DNA from 4 places in the Halomonas sp. 113 genome. Region 3 is predicted to be linked to each of the others. Evidence: predicted binding sites of a transcription regulator. Region 3 holds the regulator's gene; each other region holds the start of a gene.
The links. The regulator sigma-54, encoded in region 3, starts transcription at its own class of promoters, with help from an activator protein. The targets are predictions, from matches to a motif close to TGGCACNNNNNTTGCTNT.
Positions count from the first base shown of each region.

Region 1 (3,885 bases), 330 kb from region 3:
CCATGTCCTGGCCCTGCACGCTGGCGCCGTAGCCGCGCAACCCTCCGGGGGCATCGAATTGACCATGAATTTCCAAGCCTTGGTCGGCAAGTGCCTGAATAGGGGCGGGTAGCTCATCGGCATAGCTCGCAGAGGTGCCGACCAATCCTGCCAGCAGGAGAAAACCACTTATGCCAGCGTGACGTTTTAAGTGCATTGCAGCGCCTTGTTTGAATAAGAGTGAGAGGCTAGAGATTTAATAACCGCCGCCTTAGTGCTGGCAATCCCTAAAATAATGCCGTGTTGCGATTATCGCAGCACAACATTATTTAGGGATTATGCGCTTTATAACTGGGGCAATATGTCGCAACTTACGGTTTTTGAAGTTTACGGTTTTTGAAACTTTAGATTTCTCAATGGTATTAACGAAATGGTGTTAACTATCCGCTACCAGCCAACGCACCGCGTAAGGCGGCAGCGAACCTTCGGCGCTCCAGGGGTTAGCAGGATCCAGCGCTTGCCAGGCGTGTTTTTCAAGTGCCTGGGTAACTGCCTCACCCATATTCTCTAAAGGAAGCGGTAGGTCGGTGACGTTATACAGCGCTAGCAGCCGGCGACCATCGTGGAGCGGGCCGCGCTCTACTGCCAATAGTTCCGGTGCTGAGACCACAACCCGTTGAGCGGCATTGGGGTGAAAGCAGGGCTCCTTGCGGCGCTGGTCTAATAGCCGGTTTAAGGCGTGGAAAACATCGTGAGTGGGCGTCGACGGGCTATCGAGTAGGAGGTCAAGCTCGCTACGCTGCCAGCGCCGGCGGTTGATCGAACGTAGCCGCCCACTGCGCTCAACGCCTTCCACGTCATTGAGTGTGCCAGTTAGGGTGTGAATATACAGCGCGGGGATACCTTGCAAACTCAGCATAATTGCTTGGCTGCATAGAAAACGCGCTACCTGCCACGGGTCGGGGCCGCGGCGGGTGCCGCGCATGGCTTCAAACCAGGTGATATTGATCTCATAGGGCGTATCGCTTCCATCGGGGTTGCTACGCATGCTGACAAAGCCTCCGAAACGGTGCATCAGCTCCAGCAGCGCATCCCGCTCGTGATCGGGCAATAAACCTTCCAAGGGGCGAACGCCAATGCCGTCGTGGCTGGCCGTAAAGTTGAGGTAGGTGCATTGGTCGGGCAGTACCGGAAGGCTGGCAAGCCAGGTTTGTAAGGTGCTCGCTTCGCCCCGGGTGAGGGTGTGCAATAGCAGCGGGGGGAGGGCAAACTGATACACCATATGGGCTTCGTCGGGGTCCCCCGCTGGCAACCGATCCAAGCCAAAATAACTGATATTTTCCTGGTGGGGCACATTGGTTTCGGTGATTAACAGGGTACCTGGGGCCACGTGATCCACAATCGCTCGTAGCAGCCGCACCACAGTGTGGGTTTCCGGCAGGTGAATGCAGGCAGTACCCAGCCGCTTCCACAGAAAGGCCACCGCATCCAAACGTACAATCCGCGTTCCTTGCTCCAGGTAGAACAGCAAAATACCCACGAACTCCAGCAGCACATCCGGATTTTCAAAGTTCAGGTCAAGCTGGTCTTCGGAGAACGTCGCCCACAGGTAGCGGGTGCCACGCCGGGTGGAAATGGGCACCAGCAGCGGGCTGCTGCGTGGGCGCACCACCTGGGAGACATCGGTCTCTGGATCGACTTCGATAAAGTAGTCGCGGCCGGGCAGGCTGCCGCTCAGGTAATCCACAAACCAGAGAGACTCCCGTGAGACGTGATTGAGCACCAGGTCGGCCATTAAGTCGTAATGGCTGGCGAGTTCGCGGATGTGCGACCAATCACCAAGATCGGGGTTCACTTCCCGGTAGTGGATCACCGAAAAGCCGTCGTCGCTGCTCCAGGGAAAGAAGGGCAGTACATGTACACCGCTGATGCGATCGCCCAACCGCGCTTGAAGAAAATCGCTAAGCACTGCCAACGGCGGCACACCATCTTCAATAATCGAGTCACCGTAGCTGATCACCCACTGATCTTTTTCGCTCCAAGAGGGTGCATTTTTAGTGCTGGTTCTACCGGAGCTGGATGAAAATGGGGCAAGCGACTGAAAATGCGCTAGACGCTGGTTTAAACGGCGCTGCACTTCCCCCGCCCTGGGGCCATAAAGGTGGCTGAGGTAGTCGTTAACGGTCTGCTCAAAGGGGGGCATGGGTAGCTCCTGATAAACAATCTGCCACAAACGCTGCAGCTTGTGTGCCAAATCGTTACAATACGAGGTTGATACCGCGTTTAAACGCTAAGATACATTAGCTTGTGGCAGTTACTACTGCTAAAACGCTATTAATAGCACACACATTGACAGGTTATAACACGCTAACTCGTGCGGTACGCCGACACGAGCTGACAACAGGTTGACCGCCATGCATTGCCCTTTTTGTGGTGCAAACGATACTCGAGTGACTGATTCGCGCCTGGTAGCGGATGGTGATCAGGTACGCCGTCGACGCCAGTGTGCGAGCTGCCAAGAGCGCTTTACCACCTACGAAACCGCAGAATTGGTAATGCCGCGGGTGGTGAAGTCCGACGGCTCCCGCGAGAGCTTTAATGAAGCCAAACTGCGGGCAGGTATGTTGCGTGCGCTGGAAAAGCGTCCGGTCAGTGCAGAAGCCATTGAAGCGGCGGTAGAGCGCATCCGCCAAACCTTACGTGCCCGGGGCGATCGCGAAATCAACGCCCGTGATATTGGCGAGTCGGTCATGCAAGCGCTTAAAACCCTCGATCACGTAGCCTATATCCGCTTTGCTTCGGTATATCGCAAGTTCCAGGATCTGGATGAATTTCGCGCTGAGATTGACCGGCTGTCCCAAGAGCCCTCTTCCCGACTGGGCCATGGCAGCGAGTCGTCAAAATGAGTGCTGTCTTTAGCCAAGCCGACCACCGCTATATGGCGCGGGCGCTGCAACTGGCGCAAAAAGGCTTATACACCACGGATCCCAACCCGCGGGTCGGCTGTGTGATTGTGCGTGACGAGCAGATTGTCGGTGAAGGCTTTCACCTGTGTGCCGGTGAACCCCACGCCGAAATTCACGCGTTGAATGATGCTGGTGAGCAAGCCCTGGGCGCGACCGCGTACGTCACCCTGGAGCCTTGTTCCCACACCGGCCGCACTGGCCCCTGCGCGGTGGCGCTCCAGGAAGCGAAGGTGTCGCGGGTAGTGGTTGCCATGGTGGATCCGAACCCGCAGGTGAGTGGCCGCGGTATTCGTCTGCTTGAAGAGGCGGGTGTTGAGGTGGCGGTGGGGTTATTAGAGAGTGACGCGCGCGCTCTGAATCCCGGCTTTATTGCTCGCATGACCCAGCAGCGTCCCTTTGTGCGCCTGAAAATGGCGATGAGTCTAGATGGTCGTACCGCCATGGGGTCGGGGGAGTCTCAGTGGATCACCGGGCCTGAAGCACGCACCCAGGTGCAGCGGCTACGGGCACGCTCCAGCGCGATATTAAGCGGCGTTGAGTCGCTCATTATGGACGACTCTCGGCTGACGTTACGAGCAGAGCAGTTACAGCTGAACAACGCAGACCAAGTGGTTCACCGCCAGCCCCTGCGGGTGATTTTAGATACCCACTTGCGCCTACCTCTGGCGGCAGCCTGTTTAAGCGAGCCTGGGCGTACGCTAGTGATCACCACATCAGACCACTTGGAAGAGAAGCGGGAACGGTTAACTCAGGCGGGCGCTGAAGTACAGGTGTTGCCCGCCGGTAGCGATGGCCGTATCGATTTAGTGGCAATGCTGCAGTGGTTAGCCGAAAATGAACAGGTTAATGAACTGCTGGTGGAAACCGGAGCGACATTGGCGGGCGCTATGCTCGATGCGGCGTTGGTCGATGAGCTACAGCTGTTTGTTGCCCCCACACT
Region 1 covers NZ_LR881453.1:1,653,643-1,657,527, forward strand. Annotated here, with positions in the region: gene dsbG (thiol:disulfide interchange protein DsbG) at 1-196, opposite strand, end outside; gene YERSI8AC_RS07875 (sugar phosphorylase) at 416-2,182, opposite strand; gene nrdR (transcriptional regulator NrdR) at 2,394-2,885, shown strand; gene ribD (bifunctional diaminohydroxyphosphoribosylaminopyrimidine deaminase/5-amino-6-(5-phosphoribosylamino)uracil reductase RibD) at 2,882-3,885, shown strand, end outside.
Region 1: YERSI8AC_RS07875 (sugar phosphorylase) is a predicted target of sigma-54. The motif match lies at 2,215-2,232, and genes of this name have one in related genera.

Region 2 (3,885 bases), 3.0 Mb from region 3:
CCGCAACCCTGCGGAGAGCTTGAGCGCCTGGGTGGCCTGCCAGTCGCCCTGGAGGAAGCCTGAAAGCCCGTCCACTTGATAACCGGGGTAGCGAGGCTCAACCCCCGATGCCTGCTGAACCAGGCCGCCGGAAGCATCCGATATGTCGGTATCGAACAGCATCTGGCTGGCATCGAAGGTTTCACGATCCAGATCGAGGCCGTAGGTTAGCGAAACGTCATCACCCAGGCGCGATTCAAACAGCGCTTTGATGCCGCTTAAATCGGTGTTTTGTTGCGAGGCGCGAAATTGCAGGCCGTCGGCGACTGGGTAGGGAAATGCCTGGAAGCTGGACTCCTCCTCCCGGTGGAATGCCTGCAGGTAGAAGTTTTGCCCCCACAGGTTGGCGTGGTGATAGTTGACGTTGACGAGCTTACGGTCGGTTTCCGGATCGCGCTGTGAACGGTAGCCATCGCGAATTTCGGCATCGTTCAAGTTGGGCGTGGCAGCGTCGAGGTTGGGAAAGTAAACACCCCGGTCACCTTCATAGCCTGAACGGTACAGCTGGGCACCCAGTTCCAGACTCTGTTCATCGGTCAAGCGGAAAGAGAGGTTGCCCAATACATCAATGCTGCGATTATCCTGTAGGTCGGTCTGGGCGATATCGGGAAAGATTTCCTGGCCGCTGCCGTCATAGTGGCGGCCGTTGTCGCCAATGGCGGTACCCAGATAGCCTTGAACCCGCTCGTTACCACCGCTGATGGATTGTGCGAGGCGTCGATCTATGTCATCGCTGTTGTTGAAGCCGGTGGTGATGCCTGCTTCAGTACGCCAGTTCAGGCCTTCTTCACCTTTGCGGGTAATGATATTGATCAAGCCCCCCGTAGCACCGCCGCCATACAGGCTGCTGGCGCCGGAAAGCACTTCCACGCGCTCAATATTGAAGGGATCGATGGCATCGAACTGTCGGGAAAGCCCACGGGAACTGTTCAGCGATACGCCGTCGATGAGCACCTGCACGCCCCGGCCTCGCATGTTTTGCCCATAATTGGTGCGCCCTTGAGGCGCCAGATCCAACCCCGGTACCAGATGCCCCAATGCTGTCTTTAGGTCTGCACCATTGCGGGTCTGCTGTTGCAGCATCTCTTTGTCAATTACCCATACAGCACCGGGAATTTGACTGATCTGACTAGGAGTGCGCGATCCAACGACCACCATGGTCTCGTCGGCGCTAGACGCAGTATTTTGGGCGAAAACGCCATTGGAGAAGCTCAGTAACAGGCCGGTGCCAACAAGCCCAGATATTGAAACAGACGACGGCGAAAAGAAAGGCTTTGCAAAAGGCAGCTTTGCAACAGATAGGTTTGATAGTGACAGGGCGTGCATAGTGAACAATCCGCAGACGGTAAGAAAATCAAAGGCGGTGAGTATCACCACGAAAAACAAAGTCAACGATAGTGATTCGTATTTATTTTGCGGTGCGCGCAGCAATAGGCCATTTCCCTATTGCTGCTAATGAAGCTTGAACGTTAAGCGGGTTTATTCTTCTCGTCTTCTGCATCTGATTCCGGCGCATGCTGCTCTGGAACTGGTGGGGCTTCAGCTTCGAGCGGCGTGGACGTCGTTGGCGCGGAGGCATCAACGGCTGCTTCAAGGTTAGCGACTTGGCGCTCTAACGCCTCTACCCGCGAACGGGTGCGCTGCAGTACATCCATTAAAATGTCGAAATCTTCCCGTGAGACAAGCTCCAGGCGGTCGAAGGCGCCACGCACGACTTGCTGCACGCCCTTTTGAATATCTTCTGGCGCCTGGGAGGCGTTTTGTAAACGGTCACCAATCTGCTGGGCCAAGCGGCTAATACGGTCTTGAGGCGCCATCGTTCTCTCCTAGATAAACCTGCTTTAAATATTGCTTACCGGTAAGGATACGCAACAGTTGGCGAATTCGCATGTATCGCGTGCTTTTACTGCTTAACCCAGGGTGTGCATCGAAATAGAGCAGGCTACTTTTGCTTACGCTCTTTTTTGGTGCAATAGCGGTGGTGTGAGAATGGATTTGCTCAGATTTAGCTCTGAGCTGCACTTTTGATGACGGCTAATTGGCTGACTTATAAGCAAAAAAAGTCAGCTGGCACAGTATGCGCATTATCGGTTCAGGTGCTTATTCTGGCGGCTGTGCCGCTACCAATCTAGCAGGACTTATCCAGCAGGGGAGATCCGGGATGAAACTCATCACCGCTATCATCAAGCCATTTAAGCTCGACGACGTTCGTGAGGCATTGGCCGACAACGGCGTTCAGGGCATTACGGTCACTGAAGTTAAAGGTTTTGGCCGTCAGAAAGGGCATACCGAGTTGTATCGTGGCGCGGAGTACGTCGTCGACTTTCTACCCAAGGTAAAAGTGGAAGTGGCCGTAGACGACGCCCGTTTGGAGAGCGTATTGGATGCAATCTGTAGTGCGGCTAACAGCGGCAAGATCGGTGACGGCAAGGTGTTTGTGACACCGCTTGAAGACGTTATTCGGATTCGGACAGGCGAGCGCGGTGCAGACGCCGTTTAACGCTGCTTTTTCGGATCATTTCTATAGTTCAACGGGGAACTTACAATGAATGAGTTGACTGATCTGAGCTACGCGCTCGATACGTTCTACTTTCTAATTTGCGGTGTGCTCGTCATGTGGATGGCGGCAGGCTTCTCCATGTTAGAGGCGGGCTTAGTACGCTCCAAAAACACCGCTGAGATACTGACCAAGAATATCGCGCTGTTTGCCATTGCCTGCACCATGTATCTGCTGGTGGGCTACTACATCATGTACTCCAGCAGCGCTGGCGGCTTCCTGCCCAATCTGGGCTTCTTGATTGGCGCTGAAAACAGTGTGGATGCGGTTACCGCAGGCGGCGATGACGCGCCCTACTACTCCATGCGTTCTGACTTCTTCTTCCAAGTCGTGTTCGTGGCAACCGCCATGTCAATTGTGTCGGGTGCCGTCGCTGAGCGTATGAAACTGTGGGCATTCCTGGCCTTTGCTGTGGTAATGACCGCGTTTATCTATCCGGTGTCTGGCTACTGGACTTGGGGTGGCGGCTGGTTGTCTGAAGTGGGCTACTCTGACTATGCGGGTTCCGGCATTGTGCACCTTGCCGGTGCGGCGGCTGCGTTAGCGGGTGTGATCGTGCTAGGCCCACGTAAAGGTAAATACGGTAAAGACGGTTCTATCCACGCTATTCCCGGTGCCAACATGCCGCTGGCAACGCTGGGTACCTTCATTCTGTGGATGGGCTGGTTCGGTTTCAATGGCGGTTCCGAGCTCAAACTTGCGGCTGTCGATTCTGCTAACAACGTGGCTCAGGTGTTTGTAAACACTAATGCAGCAGCGGCGGGTGGTGTGATTGCGGCACTGATCTTGGCCAAACTGTGGTTCCGCAAAGCTGACCTGACCATGGCATTGAACGGTGCCCTGGCTGGCCTAGTGGCTATCACCGCTGATCCGCTCTCTCCGACCGCACTGAGCGCTACCATTATCGGCGCAATTGGCGGCATCATCGTGGTCGCAGCCATCGTCACCCTCGATAAAGTGAAGCTGGATGATCCGGTCGGCGCGATCTCGGTTCACGGTGTTGTCGGTATCTGGGGCGTGCTGGCAGTGCCGCTGAACAATGACGGCGCATCATTCGGTGCCCAGATCATCGGTATCGTAGGTATCTTCGCTTGGGTATTCCTGGCCAGCCTGGTGGTATGGCTCATCCTGAAAGCCATCATGGGCATCCGGGTTAGCGAAGAAGAAGAGTATGAAGGCGTGGATATCGCTGAGTGCGGTCTCGAAGCCTATCCCGAATTTGGCATTAAGAAATAACTTAATGCTGACCTAGTGAGCTGGCGTGCTCCTTCTGGCCTCCCCTTAGTGGG
Region 2 covers NZ_LR881453.1:4,992,225-4,996,109, reverse strand. Annotated here, with positions in the region: gene YERSI8AC_RS23225 (TonB-dependent receptor) at 1-1,470, opposite strand, end outside; gene YERSI8AC_RS23220 (accessory factor UbiK family protein) at 1,509-1,856, opposite strand; gene YERSI8AC_RS23215 (P-II family nitrogen regulator) at 2,201-2,539, shown strand; gene YERSI8AC_RS23210 (ammonium transporter) at 2,585-3,832, shown strand.
Region 2: YERSI8AC_RS23215 (P-II family nitrogen regulator) is a predicted target of sigma-54. The motif match lies at 2,108-2,125, and genes of this name have one in related genera.

Region 3 (3,885 bases):
CAGCTGCGCGGCGAGCGGGTAGAGATCGAACGCAACGACGCGGGCGAACTCTCGACAGCCACCGCTACCGGTGAGCGCGCCTACTTGCGCCATCAAGGCGAAGGGCAAGAAGGCCCCACGGAAGGCTGGGCGCGGCGGATTATTTATCACGTCGCCGAGCGTCGCGTAGAGCTGATCGACCAAGCCGAACTGACCCAGCAAGAGGACACCTTTAGTGGCGGTCGCCTTGAGTATTTTATTGACCGAGAAGTGATTCAAGCGCGCTCTGACGTTGATGGCAGCGAGCCCCAGCGCATACGCATGACCCTTCAGCCTGAACAATAGGGAGCCTAGCTGTGGCCACTGCTGACACTGCGCCGATCAAAACCCTTTATGCCCACCACCTGGCTAAAAGCTACAAACGCCGCCGAGTGGTCAAAGACATCAATCTAGAGATATCCCAAGGCAGTGTCGTTGGCCTTTTGGGCCCCAACGGCGCGGGCAAAACCACCTCATTTTATATGATTGTTGGGCTGGTCAAATCCGACGCTGGCAAGGTGGGTATCGACGATGTGGATTTAACGCGCGCCCCCATGCACGAGCGCGCAGCTGCGGGGATTGGCTATCTACCTCAAGAGGCGTCTATTTTCCGCAAACTCTCGGTTGCCGAGAATATTATGGCGATACTCGAGACCCGCAAAGAGCTTAACCGCAGCGATCGCGAACAGCGCCTGGAAGCGCTACTCGAAGACTTCCATATCACCCATATTCGCGACAACCTGGGCATGAGCCTTTCGGGCGGCGAGCGCAGGCGTGTAGAAATAGCCCGCTCGCTAGCCACAGAGCCCGCTTTTATACTGCTCGATGAGCCTTTTGCGGGCGTTGACCCCATCTCGGTAGGTGAGATTAAAACCATCATTCGTGCACTGAAACAGCGCCATATCGGCGTGCTGATCACCGATCACAACGTGCGTGAAACACTAGACATTTGCGATATCGCCTATATCGTCGGCGATGGGCAAATCATCGCCAGTGGCTCGCCCGCCTCGATTCTCACCAACCAAAAAGTAAGGGATGTGTATTTGGGCGCCGATTTTCGCCTGTAATGTTTTTGCCTTAATCGCCCCTAAATAGCGCTTTAAAACAACTTTACGACCAATGGCATGCTTATTGCACTTGCGCCAAGCACTCACTCGCACTAGGGTGGAGCATTCTGATTAACGAGTGGTTCTCAGATGGTCATGAAAGCTTCTCTCCAACTGCGTATCGGCACACAGCTGACCATGACGCCCCAGTTGCAGCAGGCCATTGCGCTGCTGCAACTCTCTACGCTGGATCTTCGTCAAGAAATTCAGCAGGCCCTCGATGCCAATCCCATGCTGGAGCAGGAAGATGAATTTAGTGAACAGGCTGTCAGCGAGCCTAAGGAAGAAGAGTGGTCAGAGAGCATCCCTACTGAGCTCTCGGTAGATAGCGACTGGTCAGATACCTATCAAGATATGGGAAGCCAGGGGGGCAGCAGCAGCGAAGGCCCCGACTTTGAGCGCCAGGCAGCCGGGCAGAGCCTTCATGGCCACCTGCTGTGGCAACTCGCCATGACCGATTTTAGCGCTCGCGAGCAGCTTGTCGCGGAAAGTTTAATCGACGCGCTAGACGCCAACGGCTACCTGACCCAGCCGCTCAACGACATCCGTGAAGGGCTTCGTGCCCAGGGCATTGACGGGCTAAGCCAACGCGAAGTGGAAACCATTCTACTCAAGCTCCAGCAGTTTGAGCCGACCGGCATATTTGCCCGTGACTTGCGTGAATGCTTGATGCTGCAGCTCGCCGCTCTCCCCGATAATACGCCACTGCTGGTTCCCGCCCGCCGCTTGGTGCGGCAGTTTCTCGAAGCGCTTGGCAAAGACGATATGCGTCTGCTGAAACGCCGTCTAGGGCTCGACGACGAACAGCTGTCCGATGTCATCCTGCTTATTCGCAGCCTAGACCCACGCCCAGGCAGCGCCTACGGCGACACCGATGACAGCTATGTCACCCCCGATCTAGTCGTCCGCCACGATAATGAAGGCTGGCATTTAGAGCTCAACCCCGAGGCCCTGCCACGGCTGCGCATTCAGCCCGACTACGCCAGCTTGATTAAGCGTGCGGATAAAAGCGATGACAACCAGTTTCTCAAAGAGCACTTGCAGGAAGCGCGCTGGTTGATCAAGAGCCTCTCTAGCCGAAACGATACGCTGCTGCGTGTTGGTCGCGAAATCATTACCCGCCAGATTGGCTTTTTAGAGCACGGCGAAGAAGCCATGAAACCACTGATACTGGCCGACATTGCCGAAGCCGTGGAGATGCACGAGTCGACTATTTCACGGGTAACGACGCAAAAATATATCCATACACCCCGTGGTGTGTTTGAACTCAAATACTTTTTCTCAAGCCAGGTGAGCGGTCAAGATGGCGACAGCCACTCCAGCACCGCCATCCGTGCACGACTCAAGAAACTGATTCAAGAGGAGCCGCCCGGCAAGCCGCTTTCAGACAGCCGCTTAGTGACGCTATTAGGCGAAGGAGGGATTCAAGTGGCGCGTCGTACGGTGGCGAAATACCGTGAAGCCATGGGCATTCCCTCTTCCAGTGAACGGCGTCGTTTGCGCTAACTTCGTTAACGTTTCAGGGAAACTCTCGACAAGGGCTTTGCAACGCGGCAAAAAGGGTTACAATCGAAGTACAGTCCGATGGATAAGGAGCACGTCAATGCAAGTAAATATCACTGGTCATCACGTAGAACTGACTGACGCCTTGCGTGACTATGTCAACGAGAAGCTTGAGCGTGTAGAGCGCCATTACGACAATATAACTACGGTGCAAGTCACCTTATCAGTGGAGAAAGAGCGCCAGCAGGCCGCCTGTACGCTGCACGCCGCAGGTGCTGACTTACATGCGGAAGCCCTAGACAGTGATATGTACGCCGCTATCGACGCACTAGCGGACAAAATCGACCGTCAACTCGTTAAACACAAGGAAAAAGCACAAGCTCGCGCCCAAGGCGCCGGTGTGCGTTAATTCAATGACGTTGGAAACCATACTCCCCCCGGAACGCGTTCTGTTCGACGTCCCCGGGGGCAGCAAAAAAAGGGTGCTGGAGTTTTACAGCACCTTTATCGCCCAAAATATCCCCAGCCTGGACAGCCAAGAAGTGTTTAGCCGTTTAATCGGCCGCGAGCGCTTAGGTAGTACGGGTATTGGTAACGGCGTGGCTATTCCTCATGCGCGTAGCCCCCACTGCAACGCCCCTATCGCTGGATTTTTGAAACTGGCTGAAGCGATCGATTTTGACGCTATCGACGGCGACCCGGTAGATCTGGTGTTTGTCCTGTTGGTACCCGAAGAGGCAGATGACACGCATCTCTCACTACTGGGTCAGGTAGCGACCATCATGAATGATGCGGACACGCGCCAGCAACTGCGTAAAGCAGCCAGCCAGCGCGAACTGCTTGAGCTGATTACCGCCAAAATTCGCGAGCAATCAGCGGCCTAAGGGTCTGAAACCCTGTTCAGGGCAGATCACAGCAGGTTATCCGCTCACCACCCTCAACGCAGCTTGATCAAAGCAAAGAGAGACTCTATGCAACTGGTGATCATTAGCGGCCGCTCCGGGTCAGGTAAATCTATCGCCTTGCAAGCGCTGGAAGATCTTGGCTACTACGCGATTGATAACCTCCCAGCTATGTTGCTGGGGTCGTTGGTGGATGAACTGCGTGACCAGGGCGACCGAGCACATTTAGCGGTGAGTATTGATGCCCGCAATTTGCCGGGAGCTCTGGAGCGCCTGCCCTCTTTATTAGACGAGTTGCGCCAGCGTAAAATCGTCTTTCAAGTTATTTACCTGACCACCGATGCGCGCATACTGCT
Region 3 covers NZ_LR881453.1:1,983,094-1,986,978, reverse strand. Annotated here, with positions in the region: gene lptA (lipopolysaccharide transport periplasmic protein LptA) at 1-324, shown strand, start outside; gene lptB (LPS export ABC transporter ATP-binding protein) at 336-1,085, shown strand; gene YERSI8AC_RS09270 (RNA polymerase factor sigma-54) at 1,215-2,630, shown strand; gene hpf (ribosome hibernation-promoting factor, HPF/YfiA family) at 2,728-3,036, shown strand; gene YERSI8AC_RS09260 (PTS sugar transporter subunit IIA) at 3,041-3,511, shown strand; gene rapZ (RNase adapter RapZ) at 3,599-3,885, shown strand, end outside.

Region 4 (3,885 bases), 3.0 Mb from region 3:
TTGCCCTGATGATTCCTATCACCTTTGCCATGGAACCCTCGTCGGGTTTGATCCTGATGGCAGGGGTTTACTACGGCGCCATCTTCGGTGGCTCTACTTCCTCGATTCTGCTCAACGCCCCCGGCGTTGCGGGTACCGTAGCAACCTCCTTTGACGGCTACCCGATGGCCAAAAAAGGTCTGGCGGGTAAAGCGCTGGCGATTGCCGCCTACTCGTCATTTGTGGGCGGTACGGTATCGGTTATTTTCTTGATGCTGGTGGCTCCGCTGCTTTCCAAAGTGGCCGTAAGCTTTGGCCCTTCCGAGTACTTTGCACTGATGGTGCTGGGCTTAACCGCCGTGGTCTCGCTGTCGGATAAATCGCTGATCAAGGGGCTGATTGCCGCCGTGGTGGGGGTAATTATCTCGATTGTGGGTATCGATATGCAGACCGGTACCGAGCGTTTTACCTTCGGCTCCGTTCAGCTTCTCGACGGTATCGACTTCCTGGTGGTGGCGCTGGGGATTTTTGCGCTTGCCGAGGTGTTCTACATGCTGCTGCGCGGCGGTGGTGGCAAAGAGGCGCCGCGTAATGCGATTGGCTCGCTGAAACTGACTCGTAGCGAAGTCAAAGAGATCGCTGGCCCCGTTGGCCGCAGCTCGGTGTTGGGCTTCTTCACCGGCGTTCTGCCGGGGGCTGGCGCGACCATTGGTTCGTTCCTGGGTTACAGCATGGAAAAACGCATTGCCAAAGATGGCGACACCTTTGGGCAGGGCAATATCAAAGGCGTGGCCGCGCCGGAAGCGGCCAACAACGCCGCCTGTACCGGCTCCTTTGTGCCGCTGTTGACGCTGGGTGTACCGGGTTCGGGTACCACCGCAGTACTGCTGGGTGCCCTGCTGGTCATGGGGGTCAATCCCGGCCCAATGATGCTGACAGAGCGTCCGGACGTGTTCTGGGGCGTGGTTGCCAGTATGTATATCGGTAATATCTTCCTGCTGGTGCTTAACCTGCCGTTGATACCGCTGATCGCCAAGATTCTTGATCTGCCCAAGCCGCTACTGCTGTCGCTGATTTTGATCTTCTGCATGATCGGCGTCTACGGCATGAGCTTCAGTGTGTTTGATCTGTTGCTGCTGCTCGGTTTTGGCCTGGTGGGCCTGGGTATGCGCCTGTTTGGTTTCCCCGCGGCGCCGCTGATTTTAGCGCTGATTCTGGGCAACATTATGGAAGAGTCCTTGCGTCGCGCGCTGCAGATCTCCGGTGGCGACTGGATGACCTTTATCGACAAGCCTATCTCGCTTGGCCTACTGGTCGTCGCCTTGCTGTCGCTTGGTCTGCCGTTACTGAAAAAACGCCGTAAGAAAATTCCACCCGACGTGGCTGTTTAACGCCACTACTTAAAGGGTGAATAGCAAGGAGCCTTGGTGATGCCAAGGCTCCTTTTTTTATCTGCACTTTCTTATCTACTTTTTTAACTAATAATAAAGAGTGGTTTTGTAACCAATGAGTAACTAATGCGTTAATGCTTTGTGTTTAAAAAGTTCAAGTACCTAGTTGGTGCACTGTCTTTTATTGGTGCATTGAGAGGGTGCTTCAGCAGCGTTAATGCGCTTTATTTTGGTGCATGTAGTGAGTTTTGAGATTTTGTGATGATTATTAAGTGGCTGATTAAATAGCTATAAGGCAACTTTGTGCCAATCTGGCGCATCCCTTGCAAGAGTTATTGGCTAGTGAACGTAATGGCTAGTGGACGTATTGGGGGAGCTAACACAACAACCCCAAGTGCGAAGCCAATCATCAAGCCTCGGTCATAACAAACCCCAGCCATAAGGGGTGCAAGGAGATTAACAATGAACACTCTCAAACGCTCGACACACCCTCGCCCCTTCCTTTCAAGTGGCCGTTTCGCGACCGCTTTACTCACCGCTGCCATCATGGGGGCCAGCACCCAAGCCATCGCCCAAGACGATGACCCGATCAAAGTCGGTATCCTGCACTCGCTTTCCGGCACCATGGCGATTAGTGAGACCGTCCTCAAAGACACCGTCGAAATGCTTATTGAGCAGCAGAACGAAGCCGGTGGTTTGCTCGGCCGTCAGTTAGAAGCCGTGGTGGTTGATCCCGCGTCTAACTGGCCGCTGTTTGCCGAACGCGCCCGGGAGCTACTAGACCAGGAAGAAGTGGACGTGATTTTCGGCAACTGGACGTCGGTTTCGCGTAAATCCGTACTGCCCGTCGTAGAGGAGCTCAACGGGCTGCTGTTCTACCCGGTGCAGTATGAAGGCGAAGAGTCTTCTGAAAACGTCTTCTACACCGGCGCAGCGCCTAACCAGCAGGCGATTCCTGCGGTTGAATACCTTATCAACGAAGTCGGTATCGAGCGCTTTGCACTAGTGGGTACTGACTATGTCTATCCGCGGACCACTAACCGTATCCTTGAAGCCTTCCTCAAGGATGAACACGGCATCGCGGATGAGGACATCATGGTCAACTACACGCCGTTCGGTCACTCCGATTGGCAGAACATCGTGGCAGAAATTCGCCGCTTCGGTGAAGAGGGTAAACCGACCGCCGTAATCTCGACGGTTAACGGCGACGCCAACGTGCCGTTCTATACCGAGCTCTCCAACCAGGGTATCGACGCTGCCGATATTCCGGTCATCGCCTTCTCTGTGGGCGAGCAGGAGCTTACCGGTATTGATACCGGGCCATTGGTGGGCCACTTGGCCGCCTGGAACTACTTCATGAGCGTCGATAACGATGACAACTACGACTTTATCGATGCCTGGATTGAGTACACCGGCGACGATATGGCCGTGACCAACGACCCAATGGAAGCGCACTACATCGGCTTCAACATGTGGGCCGAAGCGGTTCGCAAAGCAGGCACCACGGACGTCGATACGGTGAAAGACGCCATTATCGGTGTGACCGTGCCTAACCTTTCCGGCGGTTATGCAGCCATGATGCCCAACCACCACATCACCAAGCCGGTGCTGATCGGTGAGATTCAGGACAACGGTCAGTTCGATATCGTTTGGCAGACGCCGTCTACCGTGGCGGGCGACGCCTGGTCTGACTACCTGCCTGGCTCCCGTGACCTGATTGCCGATTGGCGCAAGCCGATGGAGTGCGGCAACTTCAACGTCGTGAACGGCTCGTGCGGTGGCAGCACCGCAGCAGAAGAAGCCGAAGCGGCGCTCGCTGAGTAAAAGCTCCTGTAGTGAGTAATACTGATCCCTCGTCCCTAGGCTGAAGCCCAAGTGGCGAGGGAGCACGCTAACTCCCCCTCTTTAGATAACCAAAGGAAGAACCCCATGAGGCGTTTCCTTTCCTTAGGGCTGCTGTGCCTACTGTTGTTAAGCATCACAGTGACCGCCCAAGCACAAACGAGCTCCACGAATACTGCCGACGATGCGGCCGCGCTCGAACTGTTGGAGGCGCTGGACGTTGAGTCTTACGCCGCCAAAGGCGAAGCTATCACCGCGATTTTGCAAAGCGACGACGAACGCGCCCGAGACTGGTTGCAGGCCTTGCTGGATGGCCGCTTGCAGCGCACCGAAGACGGCCGGTTCGTGCTGGTGCTAGAGAACCGCGGCCGCGACTGGCCGGTGGCCGATGTCCTAACCGGCGAAGCGCTGGGCGAGATGTCCCGTCGTGATCTGGAGCGTATCGGCATCAACAACAACCTGCGTAATCAGTTGCGCAGTGCCATCGCGGTAGTTGACCTTTACTCGCCTAATGTGGAGCGCCGCCGCACCTCGGCCGAGCGCCTGTTAGGGGAAGTAGATGGTGAGCTGGTGCCCACTCTCGACGACTTGATCGAACAGGAAGAGGACGAGCAGGTGCGTTACCGGCTGACCCAGGCCGTGGCGATCTACCGCGCAGAAGCGGGCGAAATGG
Region 4 covers NZ_LR881453.1:4,939,315-4,943,199, reverse strand. Annotated here, with positions in the region: gene YERSI8AC_RS22965 (tripartite tricarboxylate transporter permease) at 1-1,370, shown strand, start outside; gene urtA (urea ABC transporter substrate-binding protein) at 1,833-3,194, shown strand; gene urtB (urea ABC transporter permease subunit UrtB) at 3,300-3,885, shown strand, end outside.
Region 4: urtA (urea ABC transporter substrate-binding protein) is a predicted target of sigma-54. The motif match lies at 1,683-1,700, and genes of this name have one in related genera.